DNA from 2 places in the Streptomyces sp. NPDC008238 genome. Region 1 is predicted to be linked to the other one. Evidence: riboswitches for the same ligand, from Rfam matches in the RefSeq annotation. Region 1 holds a riboswitch; the other holds the start of a gene.
What was found. A riboswitch is a leader RNA that binds a small molecule or an ion and turns the genes downstream of it on or off. The one in region 1 is predicted to bind S-adenosylmethionine.
Positions count from the first base shown of each region.

Region 2: it holds a riboswitch for S-adenosylmethionine, as region 1 does, so the genes downstream of both, ACFZAU_RS23735 (aminotransferase class V-fold PLP-dependent enzyme) here and thrC (threonine synthase) in region 1, are expected to answer to the same signal.

Region 1 covers NZ_JBIBGK010000003.1:694,430-699,228, reverse strand. Annotated here, with positions in the region: gene groL (chaperonin GroEL) at 1-351, opposite strand, end outside; gene ACFZAU_RS12090 (cold-shock protein) at 712-918, opposite strand; gene ACFZAU_RS12085 (MoaD/ThiS family protein) at 1,342-1,620, opposite strand; gene thrC (threonine synthase) at 1,665-2,957, opposite strand; SAM riboswitch class I at 2,976-3,103, opposite strand; gene ACFZAU_RS12075 (glucosyl-3-phosphoglycerate synthase) at 3,261-4,232, shown strand; gene ACFZAU_RS12070 (alpha,alpha-trehalose-phosphate synthase (UDP-forming)) at 4,337-4,799, shown strand, end outside.
Region 2 covers NZ_JBIBGK010000012.1:7,884-12,682, reverse strand. Annotated here, with positions in the region: gene qcrA (cytochrome bc1 complex Rieske iron-sulfur subunit) at 1-102, shown strand, start outside; gene qcrB (cytochrome bc1 complex cytochrome b subunit) at 99-1,736, shown strand; gene trpD (anthranilate phosphoribosyltransferase) at 1,864-2,928, shown strand; SAM riboswitch class IV at 3,158-3,274, shown strand; gene ACFZAU_RS23735 (aminotransferase class V-fold PLP-dependent enzyme) at 3,427-4,799, shown strand, end outside.

The DNA.
Region 1 (4,799 bases):
ACGCTTCAGCGCCATCGGGTTGGCGCCGGCGGCGACGTTGCGCAGGCCCTCGCGGACCAGCGCCTGGGCGAGGACGGTCGCGGTCGTCGTGCCGTCACCGGCGACGTCGTCCGTCTTCTTCGCGACCTCCTTGACCAGCTCCGCGCCGATCTTCTCGTACGGGTCCTCGAGCTCGATCTCCTTGGCGATGGACACACCATCGTTGGTGATCGTGGGGGCGCCCCACTTCTTCTCGAGGACGACGTTGCGGCCCTTGGGGCCGAGGGTGACCTTGACGGCGTCGGCGAGCTGGTTCATCCCGCGCTCGAGACCGCGCCGTGCCTCCTCGTCGAACGCGATGATCTTGGCCATGTGAAGTGGTCCTCCCGGACTTGGGGTCCCCCCGCGGCGCACGGCTGCGGGGAAGGATTACTCCAGGACCGCGCCGGCGCCCGCGACGGACGGCCTGCCCTCCCGCCGGTTCCTTTCCGGCGTTCGAGCGGGCCTCACCCACTCGGTCCTTTGTCACTCTCAACGTCAGAGTGCTAACGCCAATGATTAGCACTCGCCCTAGGAGAGTGCAAGCCGCTTGGCCGGTGCCGTGGACAACCCGCAGGTCCCGGTCCGCGGGCCCCCGGACAGCACGAAGGCCCGCCCCTGTGCGGGGCGGGCCTCGACGCGTACGTTTGAGCGGCCGTACGCGAAAGTGCTCCGTGGCCGATGCGCGGCGCGTCAGCCGGCTGCGAGACGGACCATGTCCGCCTGCGGCCCCTTCTGGCCCTGCGAGATCTCGAACTCGACCCGCTGACCTTCCTCGAGGGTGCGGTAGCCGTCCATCTGGATCGCGCTGTAGTGCACGAAGACGTCCGCACCACCGTCGACCGCGATGAAGCCGTAGCCCTTCTCCGCGTTGAACCACTTGACGGTGCCCTGAGCCATTCCTAACTCCCCTATTGCTGGCCCTTCGCAGACCCGCACCTCGCGGACCCGGGTCAGACCTCACCCCCTACAGCCAAGGGGGCGTGCGCCGGAACGCGTCGACCGCGGCTGAATGTATCTGCCCGGACGCTGTCTGCAACAGGTCAATCGGACGAGAATTCCGGGCACACGGAATCGGAAGAAGAGCCTGTTCGGCGAACAATCCGGGGCAACTCGGACCGGACATAGGGGGCCAACACGACAAACGCCACGTGAATTTGGCGATAAATCGTCGACAAGACCGCCCTGGGAAGGGGGGTTGCGCAGAGCGTTGCAGGGAGTTGCGACCTGCTCAGGGCAACTGTACAGGCCTTCAACTACCCCTCACGCACACAGGGGTGCCGGGAGGTACCCGGCACCCCTGTCGCCCGCGGGCCGTGCGGCTCAGCAGCCTCCGGCCACCGCCGGGATGATCGAGACGGACGCGCCCTCGCCCACCGAGGTCTGCAGCCCCTCGGAGAAACGGACGTCGTCGTCGTTCACGTAGACGTTCACGAAACGGCGCAGCTTGCCCGTGTCGTCCAGGACCCGCGCGGAGATGCCGGGGTGGTTCCGCTCCAGGGAGTCGATGACCTGGGCCAGGGTGCCGCCCTCGGCCGGGACCTCGGCCAGGCCGCCGGTGTAGGTGCGGAGGATGGTGGGGATGCGGACGGTAGCGCTCATGATGCGGGGTTCACCTTCAGTCTGGGTCAGCCGGTGCGGTGGGGTCAGCCGGCCAGGCCGGCGGCGCGGAACGCGTCGAGGCTCGGGCGGATGGTGGCCGTGGGGCGGGAGGTCGGGGCGACGGCGTCCAGCGTCTTGAGGCCGTCGCCGGTGTTGAGGACGACGGTCTCCCCGGCCGGGTCGAGCTGCCCGGTCTCGATGAGCTTGCGCAGCACGCCGACGGTCACGCCGCCGGCCGTCTCGGCGAAGATGCCCTCGGTCCGGGCGAGCAGCTTGATGGCGTCCACGATCTGCTCGTCGGTGACGTCCTCCACCGCGCCGCCGGTGCGCCGGGCGATGTCCAGCACGTAGGGGCCGTCCGCCGGGTTGCCGATGGCGAGCGACTTGGCGATGGTGTTCGGCTTCTGCGGGCGCACGACGTCCTGCCCGGCCTTGTAGGCGGTGGACACCGGGGAGCACCCCTCCGCCTGGGCGCCGTAGATGCGGTACGGCTTGTCCTCGACCAGGCCGAGCCTGATCAGCTCCTGGAGCCCCTTGTCGATCTTCGTCAGCTGGGAGCCCGAGGCGATCGGGATGACGATGTTGTCCGGCAGGCGCCAGCCCAGCTGCTCGCAGATCTCGTACGCGAGCGTCTTGGAGCCCTCGCCGTAGTAGGGGCGCAGGTTGACGTTGACGAAGCCCCAGCCCTCGCCGATCGGGTCGCCGATCAGCTCGCTGCAGAAGCGGTTGACGTCGTCGTACGTGCCCTCGATGCCGACCAGCTCGCCGCCGTAGACCGCGGCCATGACGACCTTGCCCTCCTCCAGGTCGTGCGGGATGAACACGCAGGAGCGGAAGCCGGCCCGGGCGGCCGCGGCGCCCACGGCGCCGGCCAGGTTGCCGGTGGAGGAGCAGGACAGCGTGGTGAGGCCGAAGGTGCGGGCGGCCTCCAGGGCGATGGCGACGACCCGGTCCTTGAAGGAGTGCGTCGGGTTGCCGGAGTCGTCCTTGACGTACAGGCCGCCGGTGACGCCCAGTTCGCGGGCGAGGTTGTCGGCCTTGACCAGCTTGGTGAAGCCCGGGTTGAGGTTGGGCTTGGCGGCCACGTCCGCGGGGACGGGCAGCAGCGGCGCGTAGCGCCAGATGTTGTTCGGCCCGGACTCGATCCGCTTGCGGAGGGTCTCGGGGTCGCCGCTCGGGAGGTCGTACGCCACTTCGAGCGGCCCGAAACAGACCTCGCAGGCGAAGAGGGGGGCCAGCGGGAAGCGCTCGCCGCACTCGCGGCAGGAGAGCGCGGACGCGGGGCCGAAGGGGGAATCCGTGGACGCGACGTCGGTGACAGCAGTCTGCGCAGCCATGTCAGGCGAGGCCCTTTCTCCTCATCTTCCTCGCGGCGCATTTCGCCGCGAGACGGAATTGGCACCTTCCCCACCTGGACCTCGCGGTCGGCGGGAGGGTTGCCGGGGCTTCAACGGGCCGTTCCCTCTGCCCCTCTGGATGAGCGGTATGGCGCCGGGCGCAGGGCCCGGGCATTTGTAAGACGGGGCGCGATCACCGTGGACATACGATGGTCATGCCTCGTGTTCAAGACTGTAACCGACGACCTCGAACCTGGTCATAGGCCGTCCGTCCTTCGAGACGGGCAGAAACGGAGCGATCCAGTGCTCGACGAGGTGGCCCGCTGGCTGCGGCGGCGGTCCTGGACGGCGGACCACAGGCCACTGCCGCAACTGCTCGCCGCCAAGCGCGCGGCCGGTGCGCGCGGCACGGTCAGCGTGGTGCTGCCCGCCCTCGACGAGGAGGCCACGGTCGGGGCGATCGTCGGGACGATCCGCCGCGAGCTGATGAGCGAGGCGGTCCCGCTGGTCGACGAACTCGTCGTGCTGGACTCCGGTTCCACCGACCGCACGGCCGAGGTCGCGGCCGCCGCGGGCGCGGTCGTCGTCCACCGGGACGAGGTGCTCCCCCGGCTGCCCGCACTGCCCGGCAAGGGCGAGGTGCTGTGGCGCTCGCTGCTCGTGACGCGCGGGGAGATCGTCTGCTTCGTCGACTCCGACCTGCGGGAGTTCGACGCACGGTTCGTGTCGGGGATCGTCGGGCCGCTGCTCACGGACCCGGACCTGCAGCTGGTCAAGGCGATGTACGACCGGCCGCTGGAGACCGGGGGCACGGTCCTGCCGGCCGGCGGGGGCCGGGTGACGGAGCTGGTCGCGCGGCCGCTGCTCAACCTGCACTGGCCGCAGCTGGCGGGGTTCGTCCAGCCCCTCGGCGGCGAGTACGCGGCGCGGCGCTCGCTGCTGGAGCGGCTGCCGTTCCCCGTGGGGTACGGGGTGGAGCTGGGGCTGCTGGTGGACGCGCTCAACACGGTCGGGCTCGACGCGCTCGCCCAGGTCGACGTGGGCGTCCGGCACCACCGCCACCAGGACGGCCAGGCGCTGGGCCGCATGGCGGCGGCGATCTACCGGACCGCGCAGATCCGGCTGGCGCGCGGCCATCTCGTGCGGCCCGTCCTCACCCAGTTCGACCGGGCGCCGGGCGGCGGTTTCGAGCCGCACGTCCACGAGGTCGCGACGGAGGAACGCCCCCCGATGCGCTCGGTCCCCGAGTACGCCCACCGCCGCGCCGTGGCGTAGGCCCCCGGCCCGCGCGCCCCGGCCGGAGGCCGGGGGAGGCCGGAAACCCCCGGCTGGGCTAGCTCGTACGTTTGCGGTCGGGGATGCGTGGCTAGGCTGGCCGCATGGTCGCTTCGCATGCCGCGCGCGTTCTGGTCGCGTCCAACCGCGGCCCCGTGTCGTACAGCCTCCGCGAGGACGGCACGCTCGACCCCCGCCGCGGCGGCGGCGGACTCGTCTCGGGCCTGAGCGCGATCGGGCCGGACGCGGACGCCGTCTGGGTCTGCGCGGCCCTGGGCGAAGGGGACCGGGCCGCCGTGCTGCGCAGCTCCGGGGGCACGGGCCGGCTGCCCACCACCGACACCGGCGGCCAGCACGTACGGATGCTGGACATCCCGGCGGACACTTTCGCCTCGGCGTACAACGGCATCGCCAACTCGGTCCTGTGGTTCGTCCACCACATGCTGTTCCAGACCCCGCTGGAGCCCGTCTTCGACGAGGACTTCCGCGAGCAGTGGGCGGCGTACGTGGCGTACAACTCCGCCTTCGCCGACGCGCTCGCCGAGGAGGCGGGCCAGGGCGCGGCCG
Region 2 (4,799 bases), on a different contig from region 1:
GCCCTGCCGCAGCTGCACATCAGCGTGAACGGCGAGGGTTACCTCGAGGCGCTGGGCGACTTCGAAGAGCCCGTGGGCCCGGCCTTTTGGGAGCGTGGATGAGCACCAACACGAGCGCGAGCGCGAAGCCGCGCGGAAAGGCGCCCGCCGGCGAACGCGTCGCCGACTGGGCGGACGGCCGGCTGGGCATCTACAGCCTGGGCAAGGCCAACCTGCGGAAGATCTTCCCGGACCACTGGTCCTTCATGCTGGGCGAGATCTCCCTCTACAGCTTCATCATCGTCATCCTGACCGGCGTCTACCTGACGCTGTTCTTCCACCCGGCGATGAACGAGGTCGTCTACGACGGCTCGTACGCGCCGCTGCAGGGCATCACGATGTCCGAGGCGTACGCGTCGACCCTGCACATCAGCTTCGACGTGCGCGGCGGTCTGCTCGTCCGGCAGATCCACCACTGGGCGGCCATCGTCTTCGTGGCCGCGATGCTCGTGCACATGATGCGCATCTTCTTCACCGGTGCGTTCCGCAAGCCGCGCGAGATCAACTGGGTCTTCGGCTTCCTGCTGCTGTTCCTCGGCATGTTCGACGGCTTCATGGGCTACTCGCTGCCGGACGACCTGCTCTCGGGCACCGGCATCCGCTTCATGGAAGGCGCCGTACTATCCGTGCCGATCGTCGGCACGTACCTGTCGTTCTTCCTCTTCGGCGGTGAGTTCCCCGGCACCGACATCGTGCCGCGGTTCTACACGATCCACGTGCTGCTGATCCCGGGCATCATGGCGGGCCTGCTGGTGGCTCACCTGATCCTGGTCTTCTACCACAAGCACACGCAGTTCGCCGGAGCCGGCAAGACCGAGAAGAACGTCGTCGGCATGCCGTTCTTCCCGGTCTACACGGCCAAGGCGGGCGGCTTCTTCTTCATCGTCTTCGGTGTCATCGCGGCCATGTCCGCGCTGGTCTCCGTGAACCCGGTGTGGGCGTACGGCCCCTACCGGCCGGACCAGGTGTCGACCGACGCCCAGCCCGACTGGTACATGGGCTTCTCCGAGGGCCTGATCCGCATCATGCCGGGCTGGGAGATCAACTTCGCGGGCCACACGCTCGTCCTGGGCGTGTTCATCCCGCTGGTGATCTTCCCGCTGGTCCTGGGCTTCATGGGCGTCTACCCGTTCCTGGAGTCCTGGGTCACCGGTGACAAGCGCGAGCACCACCTGCTCGACCGTCCGCGCAACCGGCCGGTCCGCACGGGCATCGGCGCGGCCTGGATCAGCCTCTACCTGATCCTGCTCGTCGGTGGTGGCAACGACCTCTTCGCGACCCGCTTCCACCTGTCGATCAACGCGATCACCTGGGTGGTCCGGATCTCGTTCTTCGTGCTGCCGGTGCTGGTCTTCTTCGTCACCAAGCGGATCTGCCTGGGTCTGCAGCGGCGCGACCGCGACAAGGTGCTGCACGGTCGCGAGACCGGCATCATCAAGCGGCTCCCGCACGGTGAGTTCATCGAGATCCACGAGCCGCTGGAGCAGGGCTCGCTGTTCAAGCTCACCGCGCACGAGCAGCCCAAGCCGCTCGACGTCGGCCCCGAGGTCGACGAGAACGGCGTGGAGAAGAAGGTCGGCCGCACCGCGAAGCTGCGCGCCAGGCTGTCCCGCGGCTACTACGGCGAGGGAACGCAGATCGACAAGCCCACCGTCGAGGAGTACGAGGAGATCACGAGCGGCCACGGTCACCACTGATCACTGAAGCTGTGCCACCGGGCAGGGTCCCGTCCATCCGATGGACGGGGCCCTTTCCCGTTCCCCCGCGCCGATAGGCTGGGGCCCGAAGACTTCCCGCCGCACGTCAGACCCCGTGGAGTGGACCATGAGCGTTGTGAACCCCGCCGGAGGCGCATCAGTGGCGGGCGGCTCCTGGCCCGACGTCCTGGGCGCACTGCTGAACGGCAGGGACCTCACGGCCGCGGAGGCGGCCTGGGCGATGGACCGGATCATGAGCGGCGAGGCCTCGGACGCCCAGGTCGCCGGCTTCATGGTGGCCCTGCGGGCCAAGGGCGAGACCGTCGAGGAGGTCACCGGCCTCGTCGAGTCGATGTACGCGCACGCGGAGCCGCTGGAGATCCCCGGCCCCGCCGTGGACATCGTCGGCACCGGCGGCGACCGGGCCAGGACGGTGAACATCTCCACGATGTCCGCCATCGTCATCGCGGGCACGGGCGCCAAGGTCGTCAAGCACGGCAACCGCGCGGCCAGCAGCGCCAGCGGGGCCTCCGACGTCCTGGAGAAGCTGGGCATCAACCTCGACCTGCCCGCGGCCCGGGTGGCGGCGGTCGCCGAGGAGACCGGGATCACCTTCTGCTTCGCGGCGAAGTTCCACCCCGCGATGCGGTTCGCCGCCCCGGCCCGCCGCGACCTCGGCGTCCCCACCTCGTTCAACATCCTCGGCCCGCTGACCAACCCGGCCCGGGTGGGGGCCTCCGCCGTAGGGTGCTTCGACACCCGGATGGCCGGCCTGATCGCGGGCGTCCTGGCCCGCCGCGGCTCCTCCGCGCTGGTCTTCCGGGGCGACGACGGGCTGGACGAGCTGACGGTCACGGCCACCTCCCAGGTGTGGGTGGTGCGCGACGGGAAGGTCGAGCAGGAGTCCTTCGACCCGCGCGACGTCGGCATCGAGCTGGTGCCGATCGAGGCGCTGCGGGGCGCGGACGCCGCCTACAACGCCGACGTCGCCCGGCGGTTGATGGCCGGCGAGACCGGCCCGGTCCGCGACGCGGTGCTGCTCAACTCGGCCGCCGCGCTGGTCGCACTGGAGGGCGCGGGCGGTGGGCTGACCGACGGGATCGCGGCCGGGATCGCCCGGGCGGCCGAGTCGATCGACTCGGGCGCGGCCGCCCGCACCCTGGAGCGCTGGGCCGCGGCCACGCACGCGTAGGGCAGGCGTACGGGAACGACCGTGGAGGGCCGGGGCGGTTGCCCCGGCCCTCCGTGGCGTTCGCGGCAGGGCGGACGGCCCGGGACGGGGCCCGGGGCCGGGGCGGTTGCCCCGGCCCTCCGTGGCGTTCGCGGCAGGGCGGACGGCCCGGGACGGGGCCCGGGGCCGGCCCGTCCGGGATGCGGACCGCGGCTTGCGGCGTCACACCCGTGTGGCATGATGCTGCGCAGGTCACGAGTGACAGCGAAACGGCCCCGGCCCGCTGTCCGGCAACCCTCCTTCCGTGGCGGGGTGCCCCGGGTGATGACCAGGCCGTAGGCAGCGAGGTCTGCGGCAAGCGCGGTCAGAGGAGTTCCTCCATGAGCAAGCGAATGCGCTAGGGCCTTCGGGGCCCCCTGTCGCGTACCCACCCTCCCCGGGCGTCCGCCCGTCGTGCCGAGGGTTTTCCCGTCATCACTGACGTTCCTTCACTCCCGCCTGCTCCCAGGAGACTTCGCCATGTCGCCGCGCCCTGCCCTGCCCTCCACCGTCCACACCCCGCTGCCCGTGCTGGGGCGTGAGGTCCTCGTGCCGCTGGTGACCGGGGGCGAGGTCGGCTACGCCGCCCTCGACTACGCGGCCAGCGCGCCCGCGCTGCAGCGGGTCTGGGACGACGTGGCGGCCTACGCGCCCTACTACGGCAGCGTGCACCGGGGGGCCGGCTACCTCTCCCAGCTGTCGACGGACCTGTTCGAGCAGAGCCGGGCCACGGTCGCGGAGTTCCTCGGCTGTCGCCCCGGCGACCAGGTGGTCTTCACCCGCTCCACCACCGACTCGCTGAACCTGCTGGCCGCCGTCCTGCCCGCCGGCACCGGCGTCCTCGTCTTCGAGACCGAGCACCACGCCTCCCTGCTGCCGTGGCGGGACGCCGACGTGACCTACCTCGACGCCCCCCGCACACCGGCCGAGGCGGTGGCGACGCTGGAGCGGGCCCTGGCCGCCCGGGTGGCGGACGGACCGGCGCTGGTCTGCGTGACCGGGGCCTCCAACGTGACCGGCGAGCTGTGGCCGGTGCGGGAACTGGCCGCGGCGGCCCACGCCCACGGCGCCCGGATCGTGCTGGACGCGGCGCAGCTCGCCCCGCACCACCCGGTCGACATCGCGGAACTCGACGTGGACTGGGTGGCCTTCTCCGGGCACAAGCTGTACGCGCCGTTCGGCTCCGGGGTGCTCGCCGGCCGCGCCGACTGGCTGTGCGCGGCCGAGCCCTACCTGGCCGGCGGCGGCGCCTCGCGTCGGGTGGCCCGCGGCGCGGACGGCGGGGTGGACGTCGACTGGCACACCACGGCCGCCCGGCACGAGGCCGGCTCGCCCAACGTCATCGGCGCCTACGCGATCGCCTCGGCCTGCCGCACGTTGACGGAGGCCGGCTTCGGCCGGCTGGTCGAGCGGGAGCAGGCGCTGGTGGCCCGGGTGCGGGCCGGACTGGCGGAGGTGCCCGAGGTGAGGGTGCTCTCGCTCTTCGGCGACGACGCCCCCCGGGTCGGCGTCATCTCCTTCGTCGTCGAGGGCTGGAACAGCTCCCACTTCGCGGCGGCGCTCTCCGCCGAGTACGGGATCGGCGTCCGCGACGGCCTCTTCTGCGCGCACCCGCTGGTGCGCACCCTGCTCGGGGGCAGCGAGCAGGAGCCGGGTGAGTGCGGGGCCCCCGAGGCCGCCCTGGACGGGGCCGGCCCCGCGCTCAACGCGATCCGGGTGTCCTTCGGCGCGGGCACCCCGGACGAGCACGTGGAGCGCTTCGTCGACGCGGTGCGGGAGCTCGTGGCGGAGGGCGCCAAGTGGCGCTACCGCACCGAGGACGGCCGCTGCGTGCCGGACCGCGGCCAGGCGTA